Regions from separate parts of the Metabacillus sp. cB07 genome, predicted to be linked through region 2. Evidence: predicted binding sites of a transcription regulator. Region 2 holds the regulator's gene; the other holds the start of a gene.
What was found. The regulator Rex, encoded in region 2, represses fermentation and respiration genes when NADH is low (regulators of the CRP and FNR family bind a similar motif). The targets are predictions, from matches to a motif close to TTGTGAAATATTTCACAA.
Positions count from the first base shown of each region.

Region 1: the regulator Rex is predicted to act here: its motif matches at 2,909-2,926, upstream of yumC (ferredoxin--NADP reductase 2).

Region 1 covers NZ_CP069296.1:3,463,335-3,467,739, reverse strand. Annotated here, with positions in the region: gene JOJ89_RS17775 (HesB/IscA family protein) at 1-348, shown strand, start outside; gene JOJ89_RS17770 (hypothetical protein) at 492-1,394, shown strand; gene yumC (ferredoxin--NADP reductase 2) at 1,651-2,646, opposite strand; gene JOJ89_RS17760 (NAD(P)/FAD-dependent oxidoreductase) at 3,029-4,252, shown strand; partial or broken gene JOJ89_RS17755 (NUDIX domain-containing protein) at 4,357-4,405, shown strand, end outside.
Region 2 covers NZ_CP069296.1:244,719-249,123, forward strand. Annotated here, with positions in the region: gene JOJ89_RS01455 (ABC-F family ATP-binding cassette domain-containing protein) at 1-766, opposite strand, end outside; gene moaC (cyclic pyranopterin monophosphate synthase MoaC) at 920-1,435, shown strand; gene JOJ89_RS01465 (redox-sensing transcriptional repressor Rex) at 1,432-2,073, shown strand; gene JOJ89_RS01470 (twin-arginine translocase TatA/TatE family subunit) at 2,091-2,270, shown strand; gene tatC (twin-arginine translocase subunit TatC) at 2,289-3,038, shown strand; gene JOJ89_RS01480 (YdiK family protein) at 3,051-3,251, opposite strand; gene JOJ89_RS01485 (CPBP family intramembrane glutamic endopeptidase) at 3,254-3,988, opposite strand; gene groES (co-chaperone GroES) at 4,268-4,405, shown strand, end outside.

The sequences.
Region 1 (4,405 bases), 930 kb from region 2:
ACTATTACGGAAGCAGCAGCTTTTCAAATAAAAGACATGATGAAAGAAAACGGTGAGGAGCAGGCTTATCTGCGCGTAGGCGTTAAAGGCGGCGGATGCAGCGGGCTTTCTTACGGAATGGGCTTTGAACAGGAGCCGGGCGAAGATGACACGCAATTTGAGCTTCACGGCATCAAAGTTGTCGTAGACAAGGAGAGCACGGCAATCCTGAAAGGCACGATTATCGATTTTAAAGAGTCGCTGATGGGCGGCGGCTTTACGATCGACAATCCGAATGCCATTGCTTCATGCGGCTGCGGTTCTTCTTTCAGAACAGCAACGAATACTGGTACTCCTGAGGAGTGCTGATAAAAGGACATTTCCCTGTAACGACAGGGGAATGTCTTTTTTTTGCTTGTTTTACATAATAACCCCTGTTTCTTTTCTCTGACACTGGACAAAAACCCGGCATATAGTATGGGTGTGAAAACGATAAGGGGGCAGAGCAAAGTATGTATTATCATCCATATACGCCGTATCACGGCTATTATTCTTACCGTCTGAATTCGACAGACGAATTAAATGAAGGTCTGTATAAATGGGGAAAGTTCACATTTTCAAATGATGCTGAAAAAGAGGCCTTTATATTTTACTTAGACAAAGAGTCAGGAGATGCGTATATCCTGTCTTTTCCGGCTTTAACGACAAGCAGAGTAAACGTCAGCGATATAAAATCGTTTAAAGTGATGGAGAAACCTCCAAAGGCTGAAGGCGAAGGGCAAAATGGAGGCGCCCAGGAAGAGCAGGAGCAGCAGGAAGGCTCTTCAGAAGGCGGCCAGAACGGCGGTCAAGAAGGATCTGGCGGTCAGAACGGCGGAACGGAAGGCCAAAATGGCGGATCCGGAGGCGGACAAAACGGCGGTTCAGGCGGCCAAGGGGGAACTGGAGGAGGCCAGAACGGCGGAACAGGAGGCCAAAATGGCGGTTCCGGAGGCGGACAGAGCCCATTTGGCGAGATGCCTGGAATGGGTCAGAACGGTGGCTCACAAGGCGGTCAAGGTGGATCGCCTGGTCAGATGCCTGGAATGGGTCAGGGCGGAGGAGGCCAAGGAGGCCAACAGAGTCCGTTCGGCCAAATGCCTGGAATGGGTCAGGGCGGAGGCATGCAGGGAGGTCAAGGTGGATCGCCTGGTCAGATGCCTGGAATGGGTCAGGGCGGAGGCATGCAGGGAGGTCAGCAGAGTCCGTTCGGCCAAATGCCTGGAATGGGCCAGGGCGGAGGCATGCAGGGAGGCCAGGGAAGTCCGTTTGGCCAGATGCCCGGATCAGATCAGGGCATGATGCAGTTTGACGGCCAGCGTTATCAGCAGCCGCAGCCGTATTTTTATAACCCCTACAGCCAATACTGGCAGTGATTTATATAGAGAAAAATGAAGTGGTTGGTTGTTAAAAAGGAAGAGTTGGCAGTAATTCAGAAAGAGTTGGCAGTAAAGCGGGAAAAGTTGGTTGTAAAAAGGGCAATCTTGGAAGTGAAAAGAAGGATTAGCAGAAAAACGAACTTTCCAGGCAGCAGAATTGATCGTTTTTTCTGGATGAAATCAAAAAAATTAACGCAAATAAAAAAAGAATGCAGAGACATAAACAATTTCTCTGCATTCTTCATTGTTTCACTTATTTTTCAAACAAGCTTGTGCTGTGAAGCGGCTGCACTCTTGCTTTTGGATCCATATAGGCTTTTGCATTGTTGACGGCAGTTGGAGCTTCTCCAAATCCGCTTGCAATCAGCTTGACTTTTCCTTCGTATGTGCAGATATCTCCTGCAGCATAAATGCCTTCAACATTTGTCTCCATTTTGCTGTTTACGAGGATGGAGTTCTTTTCGATTTCAAGTCCCCAGTTTTTAATTGGTCCAAGAGAGGAAACAAATCCGAAGTTTACGATGACAGCATCAACGTCCAAGACTTCTTTGTGGTCGCCTTTTACTTCTTCTAAAACAACCTGTTCAATCTTGTCTGTTCCTGTCAGTTCAGTTGGAATGAAAGGAGTCAGGATTTGAACTTTCGAGTTGTTTAGATTTTCTACACTGTGCTCGTGGGCGCGGAATTTATCTCGTCTGTGGACAAGGGTCACTTTTTCTGCAATCGGTTCAAGCATCAGTGACCAGTCAACTGCTGAGTCTCCGCCTCCGCATACGAGTACGCGCTGTCCTGCAAACTGATTCAGGTCATCGATGAAATAGTGAAGGTTTGATTTTTCAAACGAAGCCGCTTCTTCAAGCTCGATTTTACGCGGCTGGAAAGCACCGTTTCCGGCAGTGATGATGATGGTTTTAGAATAATGAACTTCTTGATCGGTTGTCAGTTTGAAAACACCGTCTGCCTGTTTTTCAACATCGGCAACTGCCTGTTCAAGACAAATCGTTGGTTCAAATTGAGCCATTTGTTCTTTTAGATTGTTGACAAGTTCCTGAGCGCGGACTTTTGGGAATCCCGCTACATCATATATGTATTTTTCAGGATAAAGGGCAGAAAGCTGTCCTCCAAGCTGCGGTAAGCTCTCAATAATTTTAACTGATGCCTGGCGCATGCCGCCGTAGAATGCAGTGAACAATCCTACCGGTCCGCCTCCGATAATCGTGATGTCGTATACTTTTGTGTCTTCCTTCACAAAGATAACCCCCATTTGTAATTGATAATGATTCTTAATGTTAACATATTGTCACTCGTTCGTCATTTTAGCCTGCAGCCGGATGAGCGAAAGAGTCATTCACAGATTGATTATGATTATTATAGAGAATGTTTTTATTTTTGTAAAATTCTTAACGTTTTTAATCCTTTAATTTGGTCTTGAAAAAATCAGTACAGGTGCTATTATGGAATATAGGCATTATTTCTATCATATTTAATTATTTGCTTCTTTCTGAAAAGTTAAGTGAACATTTTCACAAACTTTTTTGCGGAAAACAAAATAAAAAGCTGTAAAGCGGAGGAAGATAAGGAATATAGACATTATTCTATCCTTCACAGCAAAAAAATCAAAAAAGGTGGATGTGATTCGGTTGAGAAAGCCCAAAATAGTAGTACTAGGTGCAGGTTACGGCGGATTAATGGCAGTTACGCGTCTTCAAAAAATGATCGGTGTGAATGAAGCAGATCTTACACTGGTGAACAAAAACGATTATCATTATGAAACAACATGGCTTCACGAGGCATCAGCTGGTACGCTGCATCATGACAAAGCAAGATACCAAGTAAAAGATGTCATCGATAACAGCCGCGTGAAATTTGTGAAAGATACAGTTGTATCAATCAACAAAGATGAGAAGAAAATTGTCCTTTCAAATGGTGAGCTTGAGTATGACTATCTTGTTATTTCTCTTGGTTCACACCCTGAAACATTTGGAATCAAAGGTCTTAAAGAATATGCATTCGGCATCACAAATATTAATGCTGCACGTCAATTGCGCGAGCACATCGAATATCAATTTGCTACTTACAACACAGAAGAAGTAAAACGCGACCAGCGTCTTGCGATTGTTGTCGGCGGAGCAGGCTTCACTGGCATCGAGTTCCTTGGAGAGCTTGCAAACCGTGTTCCTGAGCTTTGCCGCGAGTACGATGTTGATCATAAGAAAGTGCGCATCATCTGCGTAGAGGCTGCTCCAACAGCTCTTCCTGGATTTGATCCAGAGCTTGTCGAGTATGCTGTAAACCATCTTGAGCGCAAAGGTGTTGAATTTAAAATCGGCACTGCGATTAAAGAATGTGTTGAAGACGGCATTATCGTTGCAAAAGACGATGTAATGGAAGAAATCAAAGCTGACACAGTTGTTTGGGCAGCAGGCGTACGCGGAAACAGCATCGTAGAAGAAGCTGGATTTGAAAACATGCGCGGCCGCGTAAAAGTTGACTCTTACCTTAGAGCACCAGGCCATGATGATGTCTATATCATCGGGGACTGCTCTCTTGTGATCAACGAAGAAATCAACCGTCCATACCCTCCGACAGCTCAAATTGCTATGCAGCAAGGTATCACAGCGGCTAAGAACATTTCAGTTGCAGTCCGCGACCAGGGCGAGATGGAAGAATTCAAGCCTGATATCAAAGGTACAGTAGCTTCTCTTGGCGAAGACGATGCAGTAGGCATGGTATTCGGCAAAAAAGTAATGGGTACAAAAGCTTCATTCATGAAGAAAATGATTGATAATCGTGCTCTTCTAATGGTTGGCGGAGCAGGTCTTGTAGTGAAAAAAGGAAAATTTAAGTTTTTCTAAGAAATCGATTAAACTAAAGACAAGAGCTATATGCTTTTGTCTTTTTTTATGCGCGAAAATTGATTTTTACATAAAGAATTTTCAAAAGGAAGGGGAGTTTTTACATGTCAACCAAACGGGGAAATGTCTGGATTGCCGTTTCAGGCCTTGTTG
Region 2 (4,405 bases):
TTTCAGCGGCCTGCTCGAGGTAGCGGCTGTAGTTGCCGATGTACTTTCTGCTTGCGTGTCTTGAAATCTCGTACACCTGGTTAACTACCTTATCAAGGAAATACCGGTCATGGGAGACGATCAAAAGAGCACCGCTGTATCCCTGCAGGTATTGCTCAAGCCAGGAAAGTGTAGCGATATCCAGGTGGTTTGTCGGTTCATCCAGCACGAGCAGATCAGGACTTGTCAAAAGAAGCTTACCGAGGGCAAGCCGTGTTTTCTGGCCTCCGCTCAAACGCTGAATCGGTGTTGAGATGTCAAAGTCAGCGAACCCGAGTCCGTGAAGAACAGAACGGATGTCTGCTTCATACTGATAGCCGCCTTTTTCTTTAAATTCAACCTGCAGACGGTCGTATTCATTCAGCAGCTGCTGAAATTCCCGTTCTGAAGGGTCTGTTTCGGCCATTTTCATCTCCAGGCTGCGCATCGTTTTTTCCATGTCCTTCAGCGACTGGAAAACGGAGTTCATTTCATCCCAGATGGAAAGCTCGGATTCGAGGCCGGTGTCCTGTGCAAGGTAGCCGATCCTCATATCTTTCGGCTTGATGATCTCTCCTGATTCATAGGAAAGCTGTCCTGCGATAATCTTCAGGAGCGTTGATTTTCCGGCACCGTTTCGGCCCACGAGTGCAATCTTGTCCCGCGTTTGTACTTCAAGTTTAATGTTCGATAATATAAGATCAGCAGCAAAATATTTTGTCAGCTGGTTAATCTGCAGCAAAATCATGTCTTTTCACCTCAGGCTATGATAGGTTAAGTGTAGCTTATCCGCGGGGCACCCGCAATGATTGGGACTTCTGGAAGCGTGTATTTGTCACAATAAGTAAAAAGACAGATTTGTAAAAATAGTGTATAGTCTAGGTATGAGGGGCGTAAAAAGATGTCAAATTTTACTCATTTTAACCAGCAGGGCAGAGCCAGGATGGTTGATATATCAGAAAAAAATGATTCAGTCCGCACAGCCGAAGCCATTTCAAGCGTTATAATGAGCCCGGAGGTGCACGATAAAATCGTGAATCAGCAGCTTGAAAAAGGCGACGTGCTTGCTGTTGCGCAGGTAGCAGGCATCATGGCTGCCAAAAACACATGGAACATCATTCCGATGTGCCACCCGATTCCGCTTAAAGGGATTGATATCTCATTTGACTGGGAAAAAGACGATGGACAAGTCCGGCTGCTCATACATGCTGCAGTCAAAACAAAAGGAAGTACAGGTGTCGAAATGGAAGCGCTAACTTCCGCTTCCGTCTGTGCACTGACGGTTTATGATATGTGCAAGGCTTTAGACAAAGGGCTTATTATTGGTCCAACGTACTTATCTCAAAAGACCGGCGGGAAAAATGGGGATTACAAGAGAGATAAATCTGCATCTTTGAATGTGGGGGTTAGAACGTGAACAACATCGAGCAATCAAAAATTCCGCAGGCGACTGCTAAACGCCTGCCTTTATACTACCGTTTTTTAAAAAACCTGCATGCTTCAGGGAAGCAGCGGGTGTCATCGGCTGAACTGAGCGATGCCGTGAAGGTCGATTCCGCGACAATCCGCAGAGACTTCTCCTACTTTGAGGCTCTCGGGAAAAAAGGATACGGCTATAACGTCAATTACCTGCTGTCCTTTTTCAGAAAGACGCTTGACCAGGACGAGGTCACAAAGGTTACGCTGATTGGAGTGGGAAACCTCGGGACAGCTTTCCTTCATTATAACTTCACGAAAAACAACAATACGCTGATCTCACTTGCCTTTGATGTGGATGAGAACAAAATCGGCACAGAAATCGGCGACGTGCCGATCTATCATCTTGATAACATGGAAGAGCACCTGCCTGAGGATGTGACCGTTGCGATTCTGACCGTCCCTGCCCAGGCTGCCCAGGCGATTACAGACAGACTGATTGCAAAGGGCATTAAAGGTATCTTGAACTTCACGCCGGCAAGGCTGAATGTGCCGGAGGAAATCAGAATCCACCATATCGATCTTGCTGTCGAGCTGCAGTCGCTCGTCTACTTTTTGAAACATTACCCGAACGCATAAAGAAAGAGGTGAAAACTATGCCAAACCTTGGATTTGGAAGTCTGCTGCTGATCGTTTTTGCTGCTTTATTGATCTTCGGCCCAAAAAAGCTCCCGGAACTCGGAAAAGCGGTAGGAAATTCTCTGCGCGAGTTCAAGTCAGCCACGAAAGGCCTTGCTGATGACGATGATGAAGACAAAAAGAAGGAAGAGAAGTAAGATAGGATGAAAGCAGTTATGAAACAAAACGACATGTCGGTCGTCGATCACATTGCAGAGCTCAGAAAACGGATCATCATCACCGTCTTTTTCCTGTTTCTCGCTGTGATTGCCGGCTTCTTACTCGCAAAGCCGATCATTATTTATCTGCAGCATACGACAGAAGCAGAGAATCTGACGCTGAATTCATTCCGCATGACAGACCCGATCATGGTCTATATGCAGTTTACCTTTATCATTGCCTTTATCCTGACGTCGCCGGTCATTCTCTATCAGCTTTGGGCCTTTGTCAGCCCGGGGCTCTATGAAAAAGAACGCCGCGTTACGCTAAGCTATATCCCGATCAGCATCGGGCTGTTTTTGGCCGGTCTGAGCTTCTCATATTTCCTGCTGTTTCCGTTCGTAGTGGATTTTATGGAGCGGCTCTCAAATGACCTTGATATTAACCAGGTCATCGGGATCAATGAGTATTTTCAGTTTCTCATACAGCTGACCATTCCGTTTGGGCTGCTGTTTCAGCTGCCGGTTGTCATCATGTTTTTGACAAGGCTCGGGATTGTCACGCCGATGTTCCTGTCAAAGGTGAGGAAATACGCATACTTTGTTCTGCTTGTGATCGCAGCGCTCATCACACCTCCGGAGATTGTCTCGCATCTCATGGTGTCTGTGCCGCTTTTCATTTTGTATGAAGTCAGTATTTTCGTCTCAAGATTTGCCTACCGGAAAGCACAAAAAACACAGTTTGAGGAAGAAAATAAAGAAGGGTAATCCGCTGCCGGATTACCCTTTTTTCTTCGTCTTCACTTTATACGAAAGAGTGAACATTCGGAATGCCACTCCAAGGTCAAACGTTGCAATCAGCATCAGCAGGATGGTCGGAAAAGACCAGAGCCCGTTTTCCGAGCTGTTCACCGCAAGATAGGTAAACAGGATGCCCATTGCCAAGTAGAAAATTCCCATCGATACCGGGCTTGTTCTCATTCTTACATGCCTCCAAAGATAAATTGCATTTGTTCCGCCTTTTTCATCATTTCTTCAAGCTGTTCGCGGTTCGACTGCAGCAGCACGACCAGTGTATTCATCGCGACATGCGCAAAAATCGGAACGAGCAGGCGCTTTGTCCGGATATACAGGAAGGCAAACACAAAACCCATCGATCCGTACAGCAGCAGATGCTGCGGCTCACCGTGCACAAGCGCAAAAACGATTGAACTGATCAAAGCCGACAGAAAGAAATTCATGCGCTGATAGAGAGCGCCAAACAGAATCTTTCTGAAAATGATTTCCTCAAGGATCGGTCCAATAATGGATGTCACTAGTATTAGAAGAGGCGTAACCTTTAATACTTCCATGATAATCTGTGTATTTTCTGATTCTCCCTGAATTCCGAGCACTCTTGTTTCAATTGTGGCTGCGAGAACCTGGACAGTCAGCGCCAGAAATACCCCGGCCACTGCCCATAGGATGGACACACTTACCGGAGCAGCGTCACCTCTTAATTCCTTGTTGTCTCTAAAGTGGGTGCGCATGAAAAACAGGACGAGGACAAATGCAGCCGCAAAGCTGAATACGGTCCAGTACCCGGATGCCATAATCTGAGCCATTCTCATCGATTCGCCTTCACCTACGCCAAGCTTAAGGAGAAGCGGGATGCCAAGAATGCCTGAAAACTGCATGACGATGTATGTCAAAATGATTAGCCAGTATTCTTTCTTCAATCGAATGACTCCTTTTTTCGCCGATTATCGGTCATATGTTTATGTGTCAACTAGGCATTATTGTACCATAAACAGGGCAGCATGTAGGAGGATAACGCCTTTATGGTATGCCTTATTGGGACGAATCATGTAATTGATCAGGATTTCAATTTTTTTTGACTTATCACTTGAATTTGAGTGAGAGATTCTATAATATAATACTTGTGTTAGCACTCAAGACATCTGAGTGCTAATAAATAAGAAAATTTAAATCAATGAAATTTGAGGAGGTTGTTTCACTTGTTAAAGCCATTAGGTGATCGTGTCGTAATTGAGCTTGTACAATCTGAAGAAAAGACTGCCAGCGGAATCGTATTGCCGGACAGCGCGAAAGAAAAGCCGCAAGAGGGCAAAGTTGTAGCAGTAGGTACTGGTCGT